Regions from separate parts of the Bowmanella denitrificans genome, predicted to be linked through region 2. Evidence: predicted binding sites of a transcription regulator. Region 2 holds the regulator's gene; each other region holds the start of a gene.
What was found. The regulator NrdR, encoded in region 2, represses ribonucleotide reductase genes. The targets are predictions, from matches to a motif close to AAACACNANATNTNGTGTTT.
Positions count from the first base shown of each region.

Region 1 (3,283 bases), on a different contig from region 2:
CCACGACAATGTAGATGAACAGGAAATTGCCAAGTTTTCTGCCCTGGCCAGTCGATGGTGGGATCTGGAGGGTGAATTTAAACCTCTGCACCAAATCAATCCCTTGCGTCTGGATTTTATCGCCCAGCATTGCCAGGGATTGTTTGGCAAGAAAGCCTTGGATGTCGGCTGTGGCGGAGGCATATTAGCAGAAAGTATGGCCAAAATGGGGGCCGACGTAACAGGCATTGATATGGCCAAAGACTCCCTGGAAGTGGCCAGATTACATGGTCTGGAGTCTGGCATTAATGTGAACTACCAGCTAATTACGGTGGAGGCGTTCAGCGAGGCCCAGGCTGGACAGTTTGATGTCGTGACTTGTATGGAGATGCTGGAACATGTACCCGACCCAGAATCCATCGTGCGTGCTTGCGCTAAACTGGTTAAGCCAGGTGGACAGGTGTTCTTCTCGACCTTGAACCGCAACCTTAAATCCTACTTAATGGCCATTGTGGGAGCTGAATACATGCTGGGGCTGGTACCCAAAGGCACGCATCAACACAGTAAATTCATCCGCCCTTCTGAACTGATGCAATGGATAGATAACACCCATCTGCTGTGCCGTCATATTCAAGGACTGCACCTTAATCCACTCAGCGGTCAGTACTATTTATCTAATAGCAATGTGGATGTTAATTACCTGCTGCATTGTCACCGGCCGGAAAATGACTAAGCCACGGGCAGGATTGCTGTTTGATCTGGACGGTACTCTGCTGGATACCGCCAGAGATATGGGCAACGCATTAAATATGTTGCTTGCCGAAGAAGGTCGCGCCCAGCAAAGCTATCAGTCATATCGACCTATCGCTTCTCATGGCGCTATGGGCATGCTGAAATTAGGTTTCGCGATTTGTCGCAATGATGGCGACTTCGAAGCACTACGCCAACGCTTTTTGCACCATTACCGTAACACTTTGTGCCAACATACCTGTTTGTTTGAAGGCATTGAGCCACTGCTATTGTGGCTTAATGATAACAATATCCCCTGGGGCATTGTGACCAACAAGCCAACACACCTGACACTGCCCCTGTTAGAACAGTTTCCACTTTTACAAAAAGCCGCGGCACTGGTATGTGGGGATACGCTGACAGATAGAAAACCCAGCCCCAAACCGCTCTTCCATGCTGCCAATCAACTAAACCTGGCGTTGCCGCATAGCTGGTATGTGGGTGACGCAGAACGTGACATGCTGGCAGCCAGATCAGCCGGTATGCAGGCTATACTGGCCGAATATGGTTATATCTGCCCCAGTGAACAACCGCAACATTGGCAGGTAGACCAACGCATTGCTCACCCAGTTGAAATATCCAACAGGTTCAAACACAAGATCTAGTATTTTTTGTGCAACACAAACACCATATGTCGTTAAATAATAACAACACCGCATTTAAGAAATAAAAAATTTATCTGCCTTAAAATGATCTAAATATTCCTTGCATTCCTATCACCGAAGTCTTGATAGTGACTCTTCGGTGAGTCGACACTAACCTCATTATCCAGTGCCTTCTGTTCGGCCATTAAACCACCAGATATTGGGTTGCATAAAGGCTAAAACCTCACTATCTTGTGCCAAAGCGAACATCTTGCTAAGGCAAAGATTCGCAGTTTTTCTGTCCTGCAGGCAAGGGCTTGTTTGCAGGCAATTTGCGCTAATTTTGATAACAATAAGACGGCTATCGGCATGAACAATACGCTTCTCGTTACCAAACGCTCCGGCGAAAAAGAGCCTATCGATCTCGACAAGATCCATAAAGTCATTACCTGGGCTGCCAAGGGCCTGAACAATGTATCTGTGTCCCAGGTAGAGATAAAGGCTCACATCCAGTTTTACGACGGCATCAAAACCTCTGATATCCACGAGACTTTGATTAAATCTGCCGCAGACCTAATCTCCAAGGACAGTCCGGATTATCAATACCTGGCCGCCCGACTGGCCATTTTCCATTTGCGTAAAAAAGCGTACGGACAGTTTGAGCCGCCGACTTTATACAGCCATGTTGCACGCATGGTGGACATGGGCAAGTACGATAAGCATCTACTGGAAGACTACAGCCAGGCTGAATTTGAACAAATGGACGCCTATCTTGATCACTGGCGTGATATGGATTTCAGCTATGCTGCCGTGAAGCAACTGGAAGGTAAGTATCTGGTTCAAAACCGGGTTACTGGCGAGATTTATGAAAGCGCGCAGTTCCTGTATATGCTGGTTGCCGCCTGCTTGTTTGCCAATTATCCAAAACAAACACGCATGGATTATATCCAGCGTTTTTATGATGCCGTCTCCAAATTTAAGATTTCGTTGCCGACCCCTATCATGTCCGGGGTGCGCACGCCGACGCGTCAGTTCAGCTCCTGCGTATTAATCGAGTGTGGCGACAGCCTGGATTCTATCAACGCCACCGCCAGCGCCATTGTTAAGTATGTGAGCCAACGTGCAGGCATTGGCATTAATGCCGGCCGTATTCGTGCTTTGGGGAGCCCCATCCGGGGTGGCGAAGCCTTCCACACCGGTTGTTTGCCGTTCTATAAATATTTCCAGACCGCGGTAAAGAGTTGCTCGCAAGGCGGTGTGCGTGGTGGTGCAGCAACCTTGTTCTACCCGTTGTGGCATCTGGAAGTAGAGTCCCTGCTGGTTTTGAAAAATAACCGTGGTGTGGAAGAAAACCGAGTCCGTCACCTGGACTATGGAGTGCAGTTTAACAAGCTGATGTATCAGCGCCTGATTAAAGATGAGCACATCACCCTGTTCAGCCCCTCGGATGTACCGGGCTTGTATGATGCTTTCTTTGCTGATCAGGACAAGTTTGAAGCGCTTTATACCCAGTACGAGCAGGACCCCGCCATACGTAAGAAGCAGATCAAAGCCATCGAGCTTTTCAGTCTGTTTATGCAAGAGCGTGCCAGTACTGGCCGCATCTATCTGCAAAACGTTGACCACTGCAATACCCACAGCCCATTTGACCCGGCCGTGGCCCCGGTACGTCAAAGCAATTTGTGTCTTGAAATCGCCCTGCCAACCAAGCCATTGGAGCATGTGAACGACGAAAATGGCGAAATTGCGCTATGTACCCTGTCGGCCTTTAATCTGGGTGCCATCGAAAACCTGGATGAGCTGGGTGAGCTATCGGATTTAGCCGTACGCGCACTGGACAGTTTGCTGGATTATCAGGACTACCCAGTACCTGCAGCGTATAACGCCACCATGGGCCGCCGTACACTGGGTGTAGGGGTCATCAACTTTGC
Region 1 is NZ_BAAAEI010000006.1:41,913-45,195, reverse strand. Features, by position in the region: gene ubiG (bifunctional 2-polyprenyl-6-hydroxyphenol methylase/3-demethylubiquinol 3-O-methyltransferase UbiG) at 1-712, shown strand, start outside; gene ABD028_RS03170 (HAD family hydrolase) at 705-1,373, shown strand; gene nrdA (class 1a ribonucleoside-diphosphate reductase subunit alpha) at 1,722-3,283, shown strand, end outside.
Region 1: a site for NrdR is predicted at 1,561-1,580, ahead of nrdA (class 1a ribonucleoside-diphosphate reductase subunit alpha). Genes of this name have one in related genera too.

Region 2 (3,283 bases):
CCGATTTGTCGGCAGCCTCGTTGTATCGTTAGCGGCCTTTTAAATATCCGTGTTCGGCTAAAAACGCCATACTGATGTCTTTTTTGGCCCCCGATTGTGCGGCCTTTTCTCCCAGCAACAAACGTTCTAAATAGCGGGCAACCACATCAACTTCAAGGTTAACTTTAGTGCCGGATTGATAATCACCTATATTGGTTTCTTTCAAGGTATGGGGCACCAAGGTCAGCATAAATCTGGCGCCGTCCAAATCGTTTACCGTCAAGCTGACACCATCCACGGTAATTGAGCCTTTCTGTGCAATATAGCGGGCCAGCTCATCCGGCGCCTGTACCCATATTTCCACCGCACGGGCGCTGCTTTGCACAGATAAAATGTCACCCACCCCATCCACATGCCCACTGACAATATGTCCGCCAAAACGGGTAGACGCCAGCATGGCTTTTTCCAGATTCACCCTCTGTCCCACCTTGTAATGAGCAAACCCGGAGCGTTTCAGGGTTTCTGCGGAAAGATCGGCCACATAGTGCTGCGACGAAAAATCTACCACTGTCAGGCACACACCATTAGTGGCAATACTGTCCCCCAGTGCCACGTCGCTCATATCCAGTTTGCCGCTATCAACGGTCAAACGCACATCACCACCGGTGGGCTCAATGGCGCGAATATGACCAACGGCCTGAATAATACCTGTAAACATAGGTTACTCCGTTTGGGAAGATGGATAGACAACTTGGGCGGTCAGGCGCAGATCCTCGCCCACTTGGCGAATATCCTGCCAGCGCAGGGCAATGGCTTGCTGCATATGACTCAGACTTGGCATCAGTGCCAAACCCTTTGCCTTATCCCCCATGATCTTGGGCGCCTGATACAGCATCAATGTATCAACCAGCTTATATTCTAACAGTGCACCGGCCAGCGCCGCGCCTGCTTCCACCCACAAATTGTTCACCCCGGACTCGGCCAAATGGGTCAACAGTGCGGGCAAGCTCACCCGCTTGCCCTTTTCCTGACAATGCCACTGACGAACCTGTTTAGGGTACAAATGGGGGCTAACTGACTTGTTCGCAAGCAGAATCGGCCCAGGCAAACTAAACAAACGATATTCTGGGGTGAGCTGGTTACGGCTGTCGACGATAACCCGCAGAGGCTGACGTACAACCGGGGTATCTATGCCCAACTGATTTGCATCAAGTCGCACGTTCAGCATGGGATCATCAATCATCACGGTGCCTGAGCCGGTTAAAATGGCACAGCTTTTCGCCCTTTCACGCTGCACATCCAAACGTGCTTGTTCACTGGTAATCCACTGACTGTGGCCATTTTCCATCGCGGTTTTGCCATCCAGACTGGCCGCCAGCTTCAGTGTCACCAAGGGCCGTCCCTGCGTCATTCGTTGAATAAATCCTGCGTTCAGGGCTTCGGCCTGACTTTTCAACAGGCCGACCTGTACATCAATTCCGGCATCTTGCAGCATTTGCAGACCACGTCCCGCGACCTGCGGGTTAGGGTCCTGCATAGCGGCCACCACACGTTTGATGCCGGCTTTAATCAAACCTTCAGCACAAGGGGGCGTGCGCCCATAATGACTGCATGGCTCCAACGTTACATAGGCAGTAGCTCCTTTGGCGTTATCCCCGGCTTGTCTTAGGGCAAACACCTCTGCATGTGGGCCACCAGCCTGCTGATGCCAGCCTTCTCCAACCAGTTCACCTTGGGCAGAAACAATCACACAGCCAACGTTTGGATTAGGTGAGGTGGTATAACGCCCTTTTTCTGCCAGTTGCAAGGCATTAGCCATCCATTGATGCTCGGCTTGGCTGAATTGCGACATGTCAGTCTCCCAAACGGGCGATTTCTTCACCGAACTCGCGAATATCTTCGAAGGAGCGGTACACCGAGGCAAAGCGCACATAGGCCACTTTGTCCAACTCCTTTAGTTCATTCATAATGACATTGCCGATCAGTTTACTGTCCACCTCGCGTTCACCTGTGGCGCGTAGCGTAGACATCACCCGGTTAACACACTTCTCTACTTGTTCTGTACTGACTGGGCGTTTCTCAAGTGCACGCTGCAAACCGGCGCGCAGCTTTTCTTCGTTAAAGGGTTCGCGAGAGCCGTCACGTTTCACGACCTTGGGCATCACCAGCTCGGCGGTTTCGAATGTGGTAAATCGTTCGTGGCATTTAAGGCATTCACGACGACGACGGATCTGATGGCCATCGGCCACCAGTCGGGAATCAATTACCTTGGTTTCCTGTTCAGAACAAAAGGGACAATACATGGTCACTCCAGGAAGGAAAATTCTGCCACCGACAAGCTCTCACAGTTGTAGAGCCTGGCAGCCGCCGCTAAGCTATCAAAAAAACGCTTCGGATAACAGTCATAGAGGCCCAGGCATCATGAGAATACTATTAATGTCAGCTTTGCTTGCCATAGCTTATCCCTCAGCGGCAGCAACCTGTGACAACTTAGGCGCATTATCCTGGTTGTTGGGGCAGTGGCAGATGCAAAAAGGCGACAAAACCTTGTGGGAAAACTGGCAAAAAGTCAGTGACAACAGTTTTGAGGGGCACGCAGGCAGCAACAGTAGCAAAGGACAAAGCAGTGAAGATTTGCGTCTGCTGGTGATGCAAGGTCAAATCTTTTATCTGGCCAAGGTCAGTGAAAATGCGCTGCCCGTTGCCTTCGCATTACAATATTGCACTGAGAATAGTGCCACTTTTGTCAACGCAGGTCACGACTTCCCTCAGCGCCTGCATTACCGGCTAGACGGTCAGCAATTGCATATCAGAGTGGAAGACTTACAGAGCAAGGGCTTTACCCTGCTTTTTCAACCCAGATAATGCGGATATTAAAAATCAATACTTAACTTATGTTCAAAGCCCAGGGCCAGATAGCGCCGATCAGGATTGTCATCCTGTTCAATATGAGCAGCCCAGGCATAGACCTTAGTTTGCTTACCCAGATGGTAATCGAATCCCAGGTTGTAGGTTCTGTCATCTTCCATACTCTGTAACTGAGCGCGCCATTCCCATTCCCCCCAGCGATGACTGTAACTGGCCAGAGCACCATTACGGGCGTCACCACCAGCAGAGGGGTCCTGTCGTTGCAACATAATGCCTAGCTTGCCAGCGCCCAGTTTATGTTGAACTGAGGCGCGAGTGACATCAAAGCCCGCCACATCAAAGTCCTGTGCCAGTGCGACAAACCAGGCGGAAGACTTTAGGTTAGCGTCACCATAAAACAGTCCTGCTGAAATAGCATCATCCCCTGCAGAGGACT
Region 2 is NZ_BAAAEI010000021.1:39,966-43,248, forward strand. Features, by position in the region: gene ABD028_RS16815 (riboflavin synthase) at 29-697, opposite strand; gene ribD (bifunctional diaminohydroxyphosphoribosylaminopyrimidine deaminase/5-amino-6-(5-phosphoribosylamino)uracil reductase RibD) at 701-1,831, opposite strand; gene nrdR (transcriptional regulator NrdR) at 1,833-2,282, opposite strand; gene ABD028_RS16830 (DUF6265 family protein) at 2,416-2,844, shown strand; gene ABD028_RS16835 (porin) at 2,853-3,283, opposite strand, start outside.

Region 3 (3,283 bases), on a different contig from region 2:
CGCATAATATCGGCTACCTGCTGTTTGTGATGTTTGCGCCATTGGCGTTTGGCACTGGTGTGCAGACTGAGGCTACTCATATGTCGCAATAGTCCCCAGTAATGTGGAACACTGATGTCTTTTAAGAAATCCGTTACCGAGACCATTCCCAGTAGTTGCCGATCGGCTGTAATCACTGGCAGGGTGCGAATTTTGTGCTTTTGTAGTAACCGCCATGCCTGGGTTAGCGGAGTCTCTGCTGTGACGCAGATAATATCCCGCGACATGATATCCCGGCACAATATTGCGCCGAGCTGACGCTGGTATGCGTGCAACTGGGCTTGCTGATAAATTTGCTCTAAATCCGTTTCGCTGACATCCACTACGGTTTGATAGTGATTCAGGGCGTACAATAAATCTTCAGGCTGCAACCCGGTGCGTTTTATCGGACTGGCATCCTGGTGCAAATGCACCGGGTCAAAATCGCGCTTTTGTGGTCGGGGACGCAACAGATAATTGAGCATCAGTGCCATCAGCAACATCACCGTTACATTCAACGCGACAGGTAGAAATAGAAATTCATAGCCGAGTAACTGCTCGCTTGAAGCGATAACCGGCACTAATGCAGTGGCGCCGCCAGGCGGATGCATACATTCAAACAGGTACATGGCAAACAGTACCAACGCAATAGTCACGGCAGCCATTACCGCCATATCGGTAAACAGATGTGAACACAACAGTCCAATGCCGGCGGAGATAAGGTGACCGGCGGCAAATGACCAGGGCTTGGCCAGAGGACTGGATGGCAGACCGAACAGTAAAACCGCTGAGGCGCCCATGGACGCCAGCAACACAACCGTGCTGGCTAGGTCGGCCAGATATTGGCTGGTCAAAGTCACAACAAACAATGCAATACCTGCGGCGGCAGCGACTTTTAGTCGCTCGGCGACAGGAATACTGGACAAGCGCTGACTGTCGGCTTTGATTATGCCAAGCCGTGTCAGTAATTGGCCGGTAATTTTGCTTATAAACAGTTTCATAATACGACAGGACAAACGACAAGCGCGGCAGTGTACAAGTGCAGTGGCACAAGCGCATGTTTTTTCCGTTATAAGTTAAACCCGGCAGGCCGAATTTGTTGATCCAGATCAACAACAAGATCTTGTGCTCATTTACCGTATAAACACAATATATGGTGTTTGCGGTTGTGTTATGACACAAGATAAGAGGTTTGAGCCCTTTAACAGCTTTCCCCCCCAGGTGTGCTTTCAGGAAGTGCCGGATGAAGTGGCGCTGGCCTTTACCATCACTGGCTGCCCGCTGCGCTGCGAGGGTTGCCATAGTCAGGATAGCTGGGATCCCAGCACAGGAGAGGCGCTGACCCCGCAACTTTTTGCCCGGTATCTGCAACGTTATGCGCACCTGGTTAGTTGCGTGCTGTTTTTTGGCGGTGAATGGCATCCGGATGCGTTACTGGCATTGTTACAACAGGCCCGGCAAGCCGGACTGAAAACTTGCCTGTATACCGGTATGAACAAAATACCGGCCCGCCTGCAAACACACCTGGATTATCTGAAAACCGGTCGCTGGTATTCGCAACTGGGCGGTCTTACCAGTCCCACAACCAACCAGCGTTTTCTGGAGCTTGCCACCGGCAATCTTCTTAATTTTCGATTTATGGAGAATGATTATGCTGCCGCTTAATGCGCAACAACTACAAGGCAAACTGAATTTTATTCGTGAGTATCAACAGGCGGTGAACCCGGCAGATGGCTCGAAGCTGGACGCCAACGCCAATGTGACACATAAAAACATTGCGACCCTGGAAGCAGAACTGATGAAGGACTGCGTGATCCAGATTAATCGGGCACTGGTCAAAAATAAGATCAGCGAATTGTTTGGTGACGCCCTGGGAGATGAGTATGTGCGCCAGATAGAGCGGCACGAAATCTATGTGCATGACGAAACCAGCCTGAAACCCTATTGCGCATCAATTACCATGTACCCGTTTTTGCTGGATGGACTGACCAGACTGGGCGGCGAATCCAAGGCTCCACAGCACCTGGAATCGTTCTGCGGTAGTTTCGTTAATCTGGTATTTGCCATCAGTGCCCAGTTTGCCGGGGCGGTAGCGACGGTGGAATTTTTAACTTACTTTGACTACTTTGCCCGCCGTGATTACGGCGACAACTACCTGAGCAGCCACACCAAAGCCATTGAAAATCATCTTCAGCATGTGGTGTATGCGCTCAATCAACCCGCCGCAGCGCGCGGTTATCAAAGTGTGTTCTGGAATATTTCCCTGTATGACCGCCATTATTTTGATGCCATGTTTGGCAACTTTGTCTTTCCCGATATGAGCGCCCCCGACTGGCAATCGGTCAGCGCCCTGCAGGGCTTTTTCCTTAATTGGTTTAATCAGGAGCGCAATAAGGCCATTCTGACGTTTCCGGTGGTAACCGCCGCCATGCTGACCGAAAATGGCAGGGTGAAGGATGACAGCTTTGCCGGCTTGTGCGCCGAGAATATGAGCCAGGGCGGGTCGTTCTTTGTTTACCAGTCACAAAGTGCTGATTCGCTGGCGTCCTGTTGCCGCCTGCGTAATGAAATTAGTGACCATACTTTTTCTTACAGCCTGGGCGCCGGTGGGGTGGCCACCGGCTCGATCAATGTCATCACCCTGAATATGAACCGATTGATTCAGGATGGCCGCGACCTGGCCGTTGAAGTGGACAAAGTGCAGAAATATCAGGTGGCCTATCGCCGTTTGATGGAGGAATACCAGCGCGATGGTTTACTGAGTGTGTATGACGCCGGCTTTATCAGCCTGGACAAGCAATTTCTGACCATTGGCGTTAACGGTATGGTGGAAGCTGCCGAGTATCTGGGTATAGAAGTGGGTGTCAACGAGGATTATCAAAGCTTTGTCGACAGCCAACTGAAGGTCATCTATGACGCGAACCGCCAGGCCCGGGTGCGTTGGGGTTATATGTTCAACACCGAATTTGTGCCGGCCGAAAATTTAGGCATCAAAAACGCCAGATGGGATCGTAAAGACGGCTACCAGGTGCCACGTGACTGCTACAACAGTTATTTCTATGTGGTAGAGGACGAGACCATTAATCACCTGGACAAGTTTGTCCTGCATGGTGAGCAGATGACCCGCTATCTGGATGGCGGCTCGGCATTGCATCTGAATCTGGCAGAACAGCTCAGCGCTGCCAATGTCATGAACCTGTATAACATTGCCGCCAGCACCGGTTGCAATTACTTCTGTGTGAATGTACGAATTACCATTTGTAAT
Region 3 is NZ_BAAAEI010000006.1:576,401-579,683, reverse strand. Features, by position in the region: gene ABD028_RS05520 (HPP family protein) at 1-1,019, opposite strand, end outside; gene nrdG (anaerobic ribonucleoside-triphosphate reductase activating protein) at 1,192-1,683, shown strand; gene nrdD (anaerobic ribonucleoside-triphosphate reductase) at 1,670-3,283, shown strand, end outside.
Region 3: a site for NrdR is predicted at 1,161-1,180, ahead of nrdG (anaerobic ribonucleoside-triphosphate reductase activating protein). Genes of this name have one in related genera too.